DNA from 3 places in the Streptomyces yunnanensis genome. Region 3 is predicted to be linked to each of the others. Evidence: riboswitches for the same ligand, from Rfam matches in the RefSeq annotation. Region 3 holds a riboswitch; each other region holds the start of a gene.
What was found. A riboswitch is a leader RNA that binds a small molecule or an ion and turns the genes downstream of it on or off. The one in region 3 is predicted to bind magnesium.
Positions count from the first base shown of each region.

Region 1: it holds a riboswitch for magnesium, as region 3 does, so the genes downstream of both, MOV08_RS32935 (NRAMP family divalent metal transporter) here and MOV08_RS42215 (manganese transporter) in region 3, are expected to answer to the same signal.
Region 2: it holds a riboswitch for magnesium, as region 3 does, so the genes downstream of both, MOV08_RS06715 (NRAMP family divalent metal transporter) here and MOV08_RS42215 (manganese transporter) in region 3, are expected to answer to the same signal.

Region 1 is NZ_CP095749.1:7,535,409-7,539,546, reverse strand. It holds gene MOV08_RS32940 (lytic transglycosylase domain-containing protein) at 1-495, opposite strand, end outside; M-box (ykoK) riboswitch at 1,013-1,183, shown strand; gene MOV08_RS32935 (NRAMP family divalent metal transporter) at 1,486-3,132, shown strand; gene MOV08_RS32930 (hypothetical protein) at 3,203-3,538, shown strand; gene MOV08_RS32925 (hypothetical protein) at 3,655-3,876, shown strand.
Region 2 is NZ_CP095749.1:1,543,211-1,547,348, reverse strand. It holds gene MOV08_RS06720 (MgtC/SapB family protein) at 1-25, opposite strand, end outside; gene MOV08_RS06715 (NRAMP family divalent metal transporter) at 128-1,795, opposite strand; M-box (ykoK) riboswitch at 2,095-2,266, opposite strand; gene MOV08_RS06710 (DUF1345 domain-containing protein) at 2,420-3,199, shown strand; gene pls (epsilon-poly-L-lysine synthase Pls) at 3,652-4,138, shown strand, end outside.
Region 3 is NZ_CP095749.1:9,581,526-9,585,663, reverse strand. It holds gene MOV08_RS42235 (CASTOR/POLLUX-related putative ion channel) at 1-419, shown strand, start outside; gene MOV08_RS42230 (sec-independent translocase) at 548-979, shown strand; gene MOV08_RS42225 (winged helix-turn-helix domain-containing protein) at 1,005-1,682, opposite strand; gene MOV08_RS42220 (hypothetical protein) at 1,777-1,989, opposite strand; partial or broken gene MOV08_RS42215 (manganese transporter) at 2,201-2,431, opposite strand; M-box (ykoK) riboswitch at 2,735-2,908, opposite strand; gene MOV08_RS42210 (ABC transporter permease) at 3,397-4,138, shown strand, end outside.

The DNA of each region.
Region 1 (4,138 bases), 2.0 Mb from region 3:
CGGGATCAGTGCCTCGATCCGTTTGACGTAGTTCTGCGTCTCGGGGATCCGTGGGATGCCCTGGGCCTTGAGCACCGCGCCGGGGCCCGCGTTGTACGCGGCGAGGGCAAGCTGGGTGGGGTCGCCGGGGATGCCCTTGGCCTCCTTGAACAGGTGGCACATGTAGGCGCCCTGAGCCGGGATGGCGTCGGCTGGGTTCCACACGTCGGCCTTGCCATCACCGGTGTGGTCCTTGCCCCACTCCGCCCAGGTCGACGGGTGGAACTGGGCGATGCCCTGGGCTTGGCCAGAGTCTGCCTGCGGGTTCCAGTGGCTCTCCGCGTCGAGTTGCGCGGCCAACATCGGAACGCTCAGCTCCGGGCAGGCTTTGGTGGCCGACTGAACGGTCGCCAGATACTGAGGGGGAATAGTGGGCAGTGCAGGCGGCCGGGTCAGCCACCAGACGACGCCAAGGGCGGCGGCGATCACGAGTACGGCGCAGAGGGTCAGCCCCACCAGACATCCTCGGCGGCCGGAGCCTCTGGATCCTCTCGCCGCCGGAGAAGATCGGTACGTTGTGGCGGGCGCCGATACCACCCAGGAGGGACATGTCGACTGCTGGCCTTCTCCCCATACCCTGCCGCTGGCCGTCGCTCCGGCTTGCCGCTCTTGCATGTACCCAGTCTGTCCGATCGGCCATCCGGTGATCTGTCGATGACAAATGGGACGCATCAGGGCTCCACGTTAGTTGCAAGATCGCGCAACCGAGCGAGGTCTATGGGGATTGCCACACGGGGGAACTGCCCTCGGTCGCCCGCCGCGATACCGCCGCCAGCTGCACTGCAAGAGTTATCCCGGGCGCGATCTCCGAGGCCCTCGAAGGCTTGCCGGCACGGACCATCGACCCGATGCTGCACCACCCCCAGTCGGAACAGCACCGTGAGAGGTGCCGCACCGGGCAGCGGTGGTCAAGAATGAGTCAAGTAGTTGCGTCGATATGCAAGTGGCAGGCACACTCGTGGAGGTTTGAAACAAGGCACCTCGTTCGGTGAGGCGTCTGCACGGACACAGGCCACTGACCCCACGACGTCGAGAGACGCCCAGGTTCAGGACAGGTCTCCCCGACTTAAGGGGTGACCCCAAGTGGCTGCCCCCACAGGATTACGCCGTGCAGTGCCAAAGCTCTGACGAGTTGGGGTGAACCGGCCATGCGGGCCGGTCTGCTCTTTGCCGAGTCGATTGGCGCGATTGCGCGCCCCGGCCGGGAGGAGGCGAGAGACATGGATTGCGGTTGCAGTAGTCCGGGCCACAGTAGGCCCCGCCTCCGCCTGTTCTCGCCCTGTCCCGGCATGCGGTAACCACCTTCTGCGCGTACTCGCGTCCCTGTTCCAGCGCCCGGCACCCGTGCGGCTTGACGCCGTCCCGGGCCGCCGGCCTGCGCGTGCAGCGTGCGCGTTGCCCAGGCATGCCCAAAACCTCCCCCTTCGGGGGAACGGGAGGTCTGTCATGACCGAAACGACGCTCACCCACCCCACCGCTCCCGCACAGCGCAGCGCAGTCCTCGACGACGCGCACGTGGGCGACATCCGCGGTGCGCTCGGCACCATCAAGCACGACGACACCGGAGAGCGCCGGGGTCTGTCCGCGAAGTTCAAGACGCTGCTGGCGATCGTCGGCCCCGGCCTGATCGTGATGGTCGGTGACAACGACGCCGGCGCCTTCGCCACCTACGGCCAGGCCGGTCAGAACTACGGCACCCAGCTGCTGTGGACCCTGCTCCTGCTCATCCCCGTCCTGTACGTCAACCAGGAGATGGTGCTGCGTCTCGGCGCGGTGACCGGGGTGGGGCACGCGCGGCTGATCCTGGAGCGGTTCGGGAAGTTCTGGGGCGCGTTCTCCGTCATCGACCTGTTCCTGCTCAACGCGCTGACGCTGGTGACGGAGTTCATCGGCATCACCATGGCCGCGGACTATCTGGGCCTGCCGAAGGCCGCCTCGGTGATCCTGGCCGCCGCCATCATCATCGCCTCCGCGTTCACCGGCTCCTTCCGCCGTTTTGAGCGGATCGCCGTGGCCCTGTGCGCCGCCTCGCTGCTCCTGGTCCCGCTCTACTTCATGCTCCACCCCAAGACCTCGCAGATGGCGCACGACTTCGTGACCCCGGTCATCCCCGGCGGCAGCGGCGAGCTAGCGACCGTGATGCTGCTGATCATCGGGATCGTGGGCACCACGGTGGCGCCCTGGCAGTTGTTCTTTCAGCAGTCGTACGTGATCGACAAGCGCATCACCCCGCGCTTCATGAAGTACGAGAAGGCCGACCTGTGGATCGGCATCGCCATCGTCGTCATCGGTGCGGCCGCCCTGATGGGCCTGGTGGCGGCAGCGTTCGCCGGGACGAAGGGGTTCGGGAACTTCGACGACACCGCGGGCCTGATCACCGGCATCTCGGCCAAGGCCGGCAAGGTCGCCGGCGTCCTCTTCGCGATCGCCCTGCTGGATGCCTCGATCATCGGCGCGTTCGCGGTGTCGCTGTCCACCGCGTACGCGATCGGTGACGTGTTCGGGATGAAGCACTCCCTGCACCGGGGGGTCAAGGGCGCCAAGGGCTTCTACGCCGTCTACGCCGGCCTGGTCGCCGCCGCGGCCACCATCGTGCTGATCCCCGGCTCCCCGCTCGGTCTGCTCACCCAGGGGGTGCAGACCCTCGCCGGCGTCCTGCTGCCCTCCGCCTCCGTCTTCCTGCTGCTGCTCTGCAACGACAAGCAGGTCCTGGGACCGTGGGTGAACGGCCCGAAGACCAACGCCTTCACGGCGGCGGTCGTCGGTGTCCTGGTGTCGCTGTCGATCATCCTGACCGCCTCGGTGCTCTTCCCGGGCATCAGCTCCAACATGATCCTGGACATCATGGCCGGCTGCGGTGTCGCCGGGGTGCTGGCCGCCGGCTACGCCTTCACCCGCCGGCGCACCGCCACCAAGGAAGACCCGATCGACCGCACCGGCCGCGACTCGTGGCGGATGCCGCCGCTGGAGACGCTGACCCGGCCGGTCATGTCCACCGGCCGCAAGATCGGCATGGGCGCTCTGCGCACCTACCTGCTGATCGCGATGGTCCTGGTCGTCATCAAGATCGTCCAGGTCGCCCTCGGTAACTGACCACTCACCTGGCCGGGTGGTGGCGGGACCTCCCCGCCCACCGCCCCCTCACGGAGAAGGGAGGCCACCGATGCGCTTTCTCCCGCACCTGACCAAACTCACCGCACCGGCCCGACGACACCACCACATCACCGACAACGGGCCCGGCCCGAACGCCACCGGCCACATCTGTCCGCGTGTGCGCCTGGCCCTGTACGACGGCACCGAGCGGGACTACCTGCTCGACGTCCCCAGCACCTGCCCCCACCCCCAGGGCCCACACGCCCGCTACGAACCACGCGTGCACCTGGCCTATGTCCTTGCCCGGCAGGGCCACGGCGCCCACTGGCTCGCCCGCTTCACCGACCTGCCGCTCCCTGCGGCCGAGCGCATCACCGAAGCCATCACCCTGGCCGTCCACGCCTGACTCGGGCCCCAGCGCCGCGCGGACGCTGAAGCCCGCACACCACTGAATCGTTCACCCGCCCTCGGCCACGCCTGCCCGCAGCCGACCGCGCCGCTTATCGGAGGTGAATCTCCCGCATGTCCGTCTTCACCGCTGTCCACATCCACCGCCCCGCCATCCACCGCCCCTCCGCCCGAAGCCGGAACACCGGCCGCGCCATCCTCGGTCTGCTCGCCACAGTGGTACGGCGCATCGCCGACAGCCCCCTCGACAGCCCCGTCCTGCGCACTCTCCCCGGCCCGGCCTCTGTCACCAGGGCCACCGACAAGGAGCGGTCCGCTCGCCCGCACGCCCACTGACACACCATCACCGTCCCCGGTCGCCGACTTCCCTGGCGTCCCCACTGACCGCCCGCTACTTCTCGGTGTTCCATGCCCAGCTGCCGGTATGCCGCCTCAAGGAGGTGACCTCGATGTCCGTCCTCTTCCTTGCCCGTCCCTGGTACGCGGCGCCACGCGTCATCCGTGCCGTGCGGTCCCTCCTCCACCAGACCGTTCGGCGGATCGCGGACGGTGTCGGGCACCTCAAGTCCCCTCGGCATTCGGCTTCTTGACCACGGCA
Region 2 (4,138 bases), 8.0 Mb from region 3:
AGTCGACGATGGTCAGGGTGTGCACGGAGCACCTCCTCGGGGACGGGGAACGAGGGGACGGGGCCGGCGGTGGGCCGGCGCGGGGCCCGCCACGGGCCGGTGTCGGGCCCGTGGCGGGCCGGGGACCTCAGTGGCCGAGGGCGACCTGGACGATCTTGACGACGACTAGGACCATCGCGAGCAGCAGGTACGTCCGCAGGGCGGCCAGGCCGACCTTGTGCCCGGTGGAGAGGACCGGGCGGGTCAGCGTCTCCAGGGGCGGCATCCGCCAGTCGTCCCGGCCGGTGCGGTCCACCGGCCGGCCGCCGCGCGCCCAGCCCTTGCGGCGGCGCCGCACCTCCGCGTACCCGAGCGCCAGGACGCCCGCCCCGCCGCAGCCGGCCATGATGCCGAGGATGGTGCCCGGGCCGAGGTCCGGGAAGAGGACGGCGGCGGTGAGGATCACCGACAGGGTGACCAGGACGCCGACGACGGCGGCCGTGAAGGCGTTGGTCCGGCGGCCGTTGACCCAGGGGCCGAGCACCGCCCGGTCGTTGCACAGGAGCAGCAGGAAGACCGAGGCGGAGGGCAGCAGCACCCCGGCCAGGGTCTGCACGCCCTCGGTGAGCAGGCCCAGCGGCGAGCCGGGAATCAGCACGATCGCGGCGGCCGCGGCGACCAGGCCCGCGTAGACGCCGTAGAACCCCTTGGCGCCGCCGACGCCGCGGTGCAGGGAGTGCCGGATGCCGAAGACGTCGCCGATGGCGTAGGCGGTGGACAGGGACACCGCGAACGCGCCGATGATCGAGGCGTCCAGCAGGGCGATGGCGAACAGCACCCCGGCGAGCTTGCCGGCGTGGGCGGCCAGGCCGTGCGCGATGCCGGCGGTGTCGGTGAAGGCGCCGGCGCCCGAGGTGCCGGCGAATGCGGCGGCTGCGCAGCCCATCAGGGCGGCGGCGCCGAGCACCACGATGGCGATGCCGATCCACAGGTCGGCCTTCTCGTAGCCCATGTAGCGCGGGGTGATGCGCTTGTCGATGACGTAGGACTGCTGGAAGAACAGCTGCCAGGGGGCGACGGTGGTGCCGACGATGCCGATGATCAGCAGCATCACGGCCGACAACTGGCCCGGCCCGCCGGGGAGGTGCGGGACGACGAAGTCGTGGGCCATCTGGCCGGTGGACGGGTGGACCATGAAGTAGAGCGGGACGAGCAGCAGCGACGCCGCGCACAGCGCGATGGCGATCCGCTCGAACCGGCGGAACGACCCGGTGAAGGCGGAGGCGATGATCACGGCGGCGGCCAGCAGCACCGCGCCGACCTTGGGCAGTCCCAGGTAGCCGGCGGCGAGGGTGATGCCGATGAACTCCGTCACCAGCGTCAGCGCGTTGAGCAGGAACAGGTCGATGACCGAGAACGCGCCCCAGAACTTCCCGAACCGCTCCAGGATGAGCCGGGCGTGCCCCACGCCGGTGACGGCGCCCAGACGCAGCACCATCTCCTGGTTGACGTAGAGGACCGGGACGAGCAGGAGCAGGGTCCACAGCAGGTGGGTGCCGTAGTTCTGGCCGGCCTGGCCGTAGGTGGTGAAGGCGCCGGCGTCGTTGTCGCCGACCATCACGATCAGGCCGGGGCCGACGATGGCCAGCAGCGTCTTGAGCTTGGCGGACAGGCCCCGGCGCGGGGCGGTGTCGTCGTGCCGGATGGTGCCGAGCGCGCCGCGGATGTCACCGGTGTGCGCGTCGTCGAGCACCGCGGTGGCGTGCGGGGCCGGGGTCGTGGCCGCGGCCGTGGAACGGATCGTGGTGTCGGTCATGGCAACCTCCCAAGTCCCCCGAGCGGGGGAGGTGTTGGGGGCGCGGGGCAGTCATCTCCCCTGCGCGGGCGCGCAGCACGGCGACCCGTGACGGCGGTGGGCCGTACGGGGGCGTGGGGCGGCGGGGAGGCCGCGCAGGGGAGGTGACTACCGCGTGCCGGAAGTGAGCGAGGGCAGACGGAAGGGGGGCCGATGATGGCCCGGACTACTGCATTCCATGTCTCTCGCCTCCTTCCGGTCGGGGCGCGTCGGGCGCGCCGTCGTCGATCCGGCAAGGAGCGGACCGGTCGCCGTCGACCGGTTCACCCCTACTCGTCAGAGCTTTGGCACGTCACGGCGTAGCCCTGTGTGCGGGCAGCCACTTGGGGTCACCCCTTGGGCCGGGGAGACCTGTCCTGATCCGGAGCGTCTCTCGACGGGTGGGATCAGTGGCCTGTGTCCGTGACGACGCCTCACCGAACGAGGTGCTCGCTTCGTCAAACCTCTAGGAGTCTAGACCCTGCCCACGGGGTACTTGCACAGGGACGCAAGTTCTTGACCGAGTCTTAACCCCGCGGCGGATCCGTCCCGGCGTCCGGGACGGGCTGCTGGACACCGCTGCGACCTCGGGTGAGCATGAGGCGCATGTCCGAGAACCCCGAGCCCGGCAAGGCGGGCGAAGCCGGTACCGAAGCCGAGCGGCTGGACCGCATCGAGGCGCTGCTGGCGCCTGCCGTGGCGGGGGTGGAGGAGGCCGGACGGCGGCTGCGGCCGGCCTGGCGGCGGGTCACCCGCGGTGAGCCCCGCTGGCCCTCGACGCTCGCGATGCTGGTGGCGGTGGCGCTCCAGTGGCGGCTGCCGGAGCGGCTGGCGATCCATCCGGAGTGGCTGCTGCCGGGGCTGGAGACCGCGCTGGTGCTGGTGCTGGTGGCGGCCGACCCGTACCGCATCGAGCGGGTCTCCCGGCTCTACCGGTGGGCGGGGCTGGTGCTGATCGCGATGATCAGCGCGGCCAACGGGTGGTCCGCGGTCCATCTGGTGATCGGCCTGGTGCGCGGCACCGAGGGCCAGGACGCCGGGGAGCTGCTGGCGACCGGCGGCGCCATCTGGGCCACCAACGTCATCGTCTTCGCGCTCTGGTACTGGGAGTGGGACCGCGGCGGCCCGGTCGCCCGGGTCCATGCCGTGCGCCGCTACCCCGACTTCCTCTTCCCGCAGATGGCGACGCCGGAGATGGCCCCGGAGCACTGGGAGCCGCAGTTCGCCGACTACCTGTACCTGTCCTTCACCAACGCCACCGCCTTCAGTCCGACCGACGTGATGCCGCTGACCCGCTGGGCGAAGCTGCTGATGCTGCTCCAGTCGGCGGTCTCGCTGCTGACGGTGGTGCTGGTGGTGGCCCGTGCGGTCAACATCCTCAAGTAGTCGGCCGCCGGGCCCGGTTGGGATGTCATCCGATGGGCGCCCCGAGGTGTAGAGGGGGCCTTTCGAGGGTATGGCGGCATCGTGACGGGACGGTGAGACGGGTCTGAGAACTTCATGAATACTTGTTCAATTGCGCAATCATTTGGCCAAGGCTTGACCGGTTGACCCGTAACCAATCGCTCACAAGGCTCTGACCTGCACTTTTGTCGCTTCGGGGCGGCGGTGCCGAAAACAATCTCCGGTCGGAGTCAATTCTTTCTCACGCCGTGGTCAGGCGCCGGGGCCGCTTTCCCGCTGCCGCCTGGCCAAGCGCGCATCGGCCGCATTCACAACACGTTCGAATGGTGGATCTGTGGGTCCCCAGCGAGAACCCATGCCTGGTCAGCGGCATCTCTAGTGGCGAATGTCCGAGGGTCTCCACCCACCGGCACCGACACAACAGAGGCATAACGATGTCGTCGCCCCTTCTCGAATCGTCCTTCGAGTCGTCAGAGCCACTGCCCGCACGGGCCGTTTACCGCACCGCCGGCACCCCGGCCCCGCGGACCCTGCTCGACGTGCTCGACGCCACCGCGGCCGCACACCCCCAGGCGATCGCCCTGGACACGGGCGCCGAGGTGATCACCTACCGCGACCTGTGCAGCGAGACCGAACGTCGTGCACGGCAGCTCAGGGACCTCGGAATCGGTCCCGGTGACCGGGTCGGAGTCCGCGTGCCCTCCGGAACCGCCGAGCTGTACCTGTCGATCCTCGCCGTCCTGCGCAGCGGAGCGGCGTACGTCCCGGTCGATGCCGACGACCCCGACGAGCGGGCCGCCACCGTCTTCCGGGAGGCCGCCGTCTGCGCCGTCCTCGGCCCGGCCGCCCCGCCGCCCGCCCTGGCCCGGCCCGCCGGGGCGCCACGTCCCCCGGGCCTCCAGGACGACGCCTGGATCATCT
Region 3 (4,138 bases):
AGGTCACCAAGGCGGACGACTTCATCGTCAGCACCAAGATCATCAGCCTTCTGCTGACCCAGCTCACCGAGGACCGCGACCTGCACGCCGTGTTCACCGACCTCTTCGACCCGGAAGGTTCGGAGATCTACCTCAAGTCGGCCACCAGCTATCTCACCCCGGGCACCACGGCGAACTTCGCGACCGTCATCGAGGCCGCCCGGCAGCGCGGAGAGACCGCCATCGGCTACCGGCTCGCCCGGCACAGCGACGAACCACCGACCTACGGGGTCGTCCTCAACCCCTCCAAGACCGCACCGCTGTCACTCGGCGAGGGCGACACCATCGTGGTGCTCGCCGAGGACGGCCGGGTGACGGCGAACGTCCCCGGCCCGAGGGGCACGTACAACAAGGCGACACCGAGGCGGCCACGGCCGTAGACCGGGCCTGGAAGCCTTCGGGGCCCGCGCCATGATTTCATTGGTTGCGCAACTGACGAAATATTGGCGCGGGCGGACGTTCGACGGCGGTCGGGCGCCCGGACGGCGACGGATGCGGGGAGTGCTGCATGTTCGGCGATCTGAGCTTCGTGAAACTGGCCGTGATCGCAGTCGTCGCCGTAGCCCTCTTCGGCCCGGACAAACTGCCGGAGTTCATCCAGAAGACAGCGGATCTCCTGCGCAAGGTGCGGGCGGCGTCCGACAGTGCCAAGCAGGAGATCCGCTCCGAACTGGGGCCGCAGTTCAAGGACTTCGAGTTCGAAGACCTCCACCCGAAGACATTCGTGCGCAAGCATCTCCTGGAGGGCGACGCCCTGCCTCTGGAGGAGATCCGCAACGCCCTGGACCCGAGGGCCGAGTTGGCCGCGGTCGTGGAAGCGGTCCGCCGCCCGGCGGATGCCACCGCGGCACCTGAAGCAGCGCCGCCCCGAGTGAACTTGACGAAGGACGCACAAGGCACACCGCCCAGGCACCCACCCATGGACATCGACGCGACGTAGCCTCCCGCTGCGCCGCCCACCGGGTTCAGAGCGCCGGTGCGGTGGGGTCGCACAGGTAGCCGTCCGGCGTCGTGGTGATGATGGCTCCGTAGCGGGTTCCGAGCTTCTGCCGCAGGGCGGTGACGTGCCTGGCGAGGGTCTGCCGGGCATATGGGGCGGACTGTTGCCAGACGAGTTCCATCAGCCGGTCGTGGCTGAAGAACCGCTGCGGGTGGGCGATGAAGTGAGCGAGGAGTTCGAACTCCATACCGGTCAACCGGATCCGCCGTCCGTCGACGGAGACACAGCGGCAGCCCAGGTCGACCACGAGGTCCTGCACGGTGTGGACGGGTGCCTGGGGCGTGTCGGTGCGGTCGCAGTGGGCTGCCTCGTGTTGGTCCAGGTGCCAGTGCAGGCTGCTGACGGCGGGCTCCAGCCACACCAGCGAGAGGAGCTGGGTCAGGGCGGCGGTGACCGGCCCGTGGGTGGCGAAGGCGGCCTCCAGATGAGTCGTGTCGGCCGTGCCGCTCCGGCCGGCCAGGTCGGTCAGCTGGATGTCCGGACCGGTGAACGCCTGGGCGAGCCGGGCCCGGACGCGTGGCGCGGCCGGGGTGTCGCACTGCACGTGCGCGACACCGCGCCGGGTACCGTCTCCGGTGGTGTTCGGGGAGACTGCGGCGAGCCTCTCGACGGAGTTGAGCAGCAGGTTGGTGGGGAAGGACATCTTGGCTTCTCCTTTGTGCCGAGGGCGCTGGGTCGACGGGGTCAGGACGTCCGGCGCCAGACTGCTTCGATGTGGCGCCGGCCGTCGGGGCCGGTCATCGTGTGCCAGTGGGCGCGCAGGTGGTGTCGGCGCCGGGCGCCGGTACCCGTCGAGGGGCCGTCCCCTCGGCGGAGAGGCCCTGCAGGACGGTGTTGTCGAGGGCGCCGTCGGTGATCCGCCGGGAGGCTCGGGCCAGCACGGCGAACGCGGCTGTGAGGGCCGCGCGGTGCTCGGGGCGGCGGATGGCGAGGGTGGTGAGGACGGACATGGGGACACCTCCGTGGGGCCACGCGTGCTGAAGCCGTGGGCACGGCCGGGCAGCGGTGAACGGGTGTGGTCGGGAATGCCGCGGGCCGGTGCGGCGGCGAGCCCGCAGGGTGCCCCGGGCGGCGGCGGTGAGGTGACCGCCGCCCGGGGACGTCAGTGGGCGACGGCGAGCTGCACGATGCGGACGATCACGAGGATCATGGCGGCCAGCAGGTAGGTGCGGCGCCCGCGTCGTTGTCGCCGACCATGACGATCAGGCCGGGGCCGACGATCGCGAGCAGCGTCTTGAGTTTGGCGGACAGTCCCGTTCGTGGGGCGTTGTCGTCCAGCTTGATGGTGCCGAGCGCGCCACGGATGTCGCCGACGTGGGCGTCGTCGAGCACGGCGGTGCGGGGTGCCGGAACGGGTGGGGTGGTGGTGCTGGTGGTGGTCAGGTCGGTCATGACAGCCTCCCGGCCCCCCGTCCGGGGGAGGATTGGGGCACGCAGCAGCGATCCCCCCTGCGAGCGGGCAGCACGAGAACCCGAGGCGGCGTGGTGCCGCACGGGTGACGTACGAGGTCTGTGATGCGCGGACGCGCAGGGGAGGTGGTTACCGCGTACCGGAGGTCAACGAGGACAGGTGGGTACGGGGCCGACTGTGGCCCGGACTACTGCAATGGTCATCCATGTCTCTCGCCTCCTCCCGGCTGGGGCGCCCGAGCGCCGTGACGGACCGGCAAGGAGCGGACCGGACCGCATGCGGCCGGCTCACCCCAACTCGTCAGAGCTTTGGCACTCCACGGCGTAACCCCCTTGGCGGGGTAGCCACTTGGGGTCACCCCTTAGGCCGGGGAGACCTGTCCTGACCCTGGGCGTCTCTCGACGTCGTGGGGTCAGTGGCCTGTGTCCGTGAAGACGCCTCACCGAACGAGGTGCCCTTCGTAAACCTCTACGAGTGTGCACTCTACTTGCATATCGACGCAACTACTTGGCGCAACCTTGCCCGGGTCCCGGAGACCGCAACGGAAACCACGCAACCACCCCTTCCATATTTGCACATTGATGCAATAACGGGCACACTTCTCGCGTTCAGGCCCCTCCCTCACGGACGGGCCCCAGGGCCCCAGGGCCCGAGCAACCGGCGCCGAAGGGAGGCAGCCATGGGCGACGACCCACCCAGTCCGCGCTGCCTCGCCGGCAACCGCTGACGCCCCATCACGCCCAGGACCGCCCCGCCTCCCGACCCTCGCCCGGTGCCGCCCGGCGGCAGCGCCGCGCCGGCCTCGCGCGACGTGGCGCGGGCGTTGCGCGCCCGCCTGGCCCGTCCCCCTACCGGGGCGCATTTCCCTCACTCGCGCCGCCGGCGTGCCCGCCCGGGGCGCCGTGCGAGAGCATCGATGTCCACCGTGCGGTCGGAGGTTGCTGTCATGTCGTCGTTCCGGACCAGTCCGGCCGTCTCGCGGAAGTCGCTGCCGTCGCGGCTGGCAGGCCGGATGTCCCGTATGACCTGGGTCGACATCGCGGTGGCGGCCGCGGTGCTGGTCCTGCTGTACATGACCGTGCGGGTGGGCCAGGGCACCACCGTCCGCTTCTCCACCAGCCAGTCCGCCAAGATCGACACCGACCCCTGGCAACTGCCCTACTACGCTGCGCGCAGTCTGCTGCGGATGTTCGTCGCGCTCGCGCTCTCCACCGTCTTCACCTTCGTCTACGCCCTGGCAGCAGCCCGCAGCAGGCGCCTGGAACGGATCCTGATCCCGGCCCTGGACATCCTCCAGTCCGTGCCGGTGCTCGGCTTCCTCACCGTGGCGGTGGCCGGGTTCGTCGCCCTGTTCCCCGGCTCGATGGTGGGTCTGGAGTGTGCGTCGATCTTCGCGATCTTCACCTCGCAGGCGTGGAACATGACCTTCGGGTTCTACCACTCGCTGACCTCGCTCCCCCGCGAACTGGACGAGCTTTCCCGCTCGTTCCGCTTCACGCGGTGGATGCGCTTCTGGAAGGTCGAGCTGCCGGCCGGGGCCATCGGGCTGGTGTGGAACGGGATGATGAGCTTCGGCGGCGGCTGGTTCTTCCTCGTCGCCTCCGAGGCCATCAGCGTCGGCAACAAGAACTTCGCGCTCCCCGGCATCGGCTCCTACGCGGGCGCGGCCATCATCGACGGCGACCTCG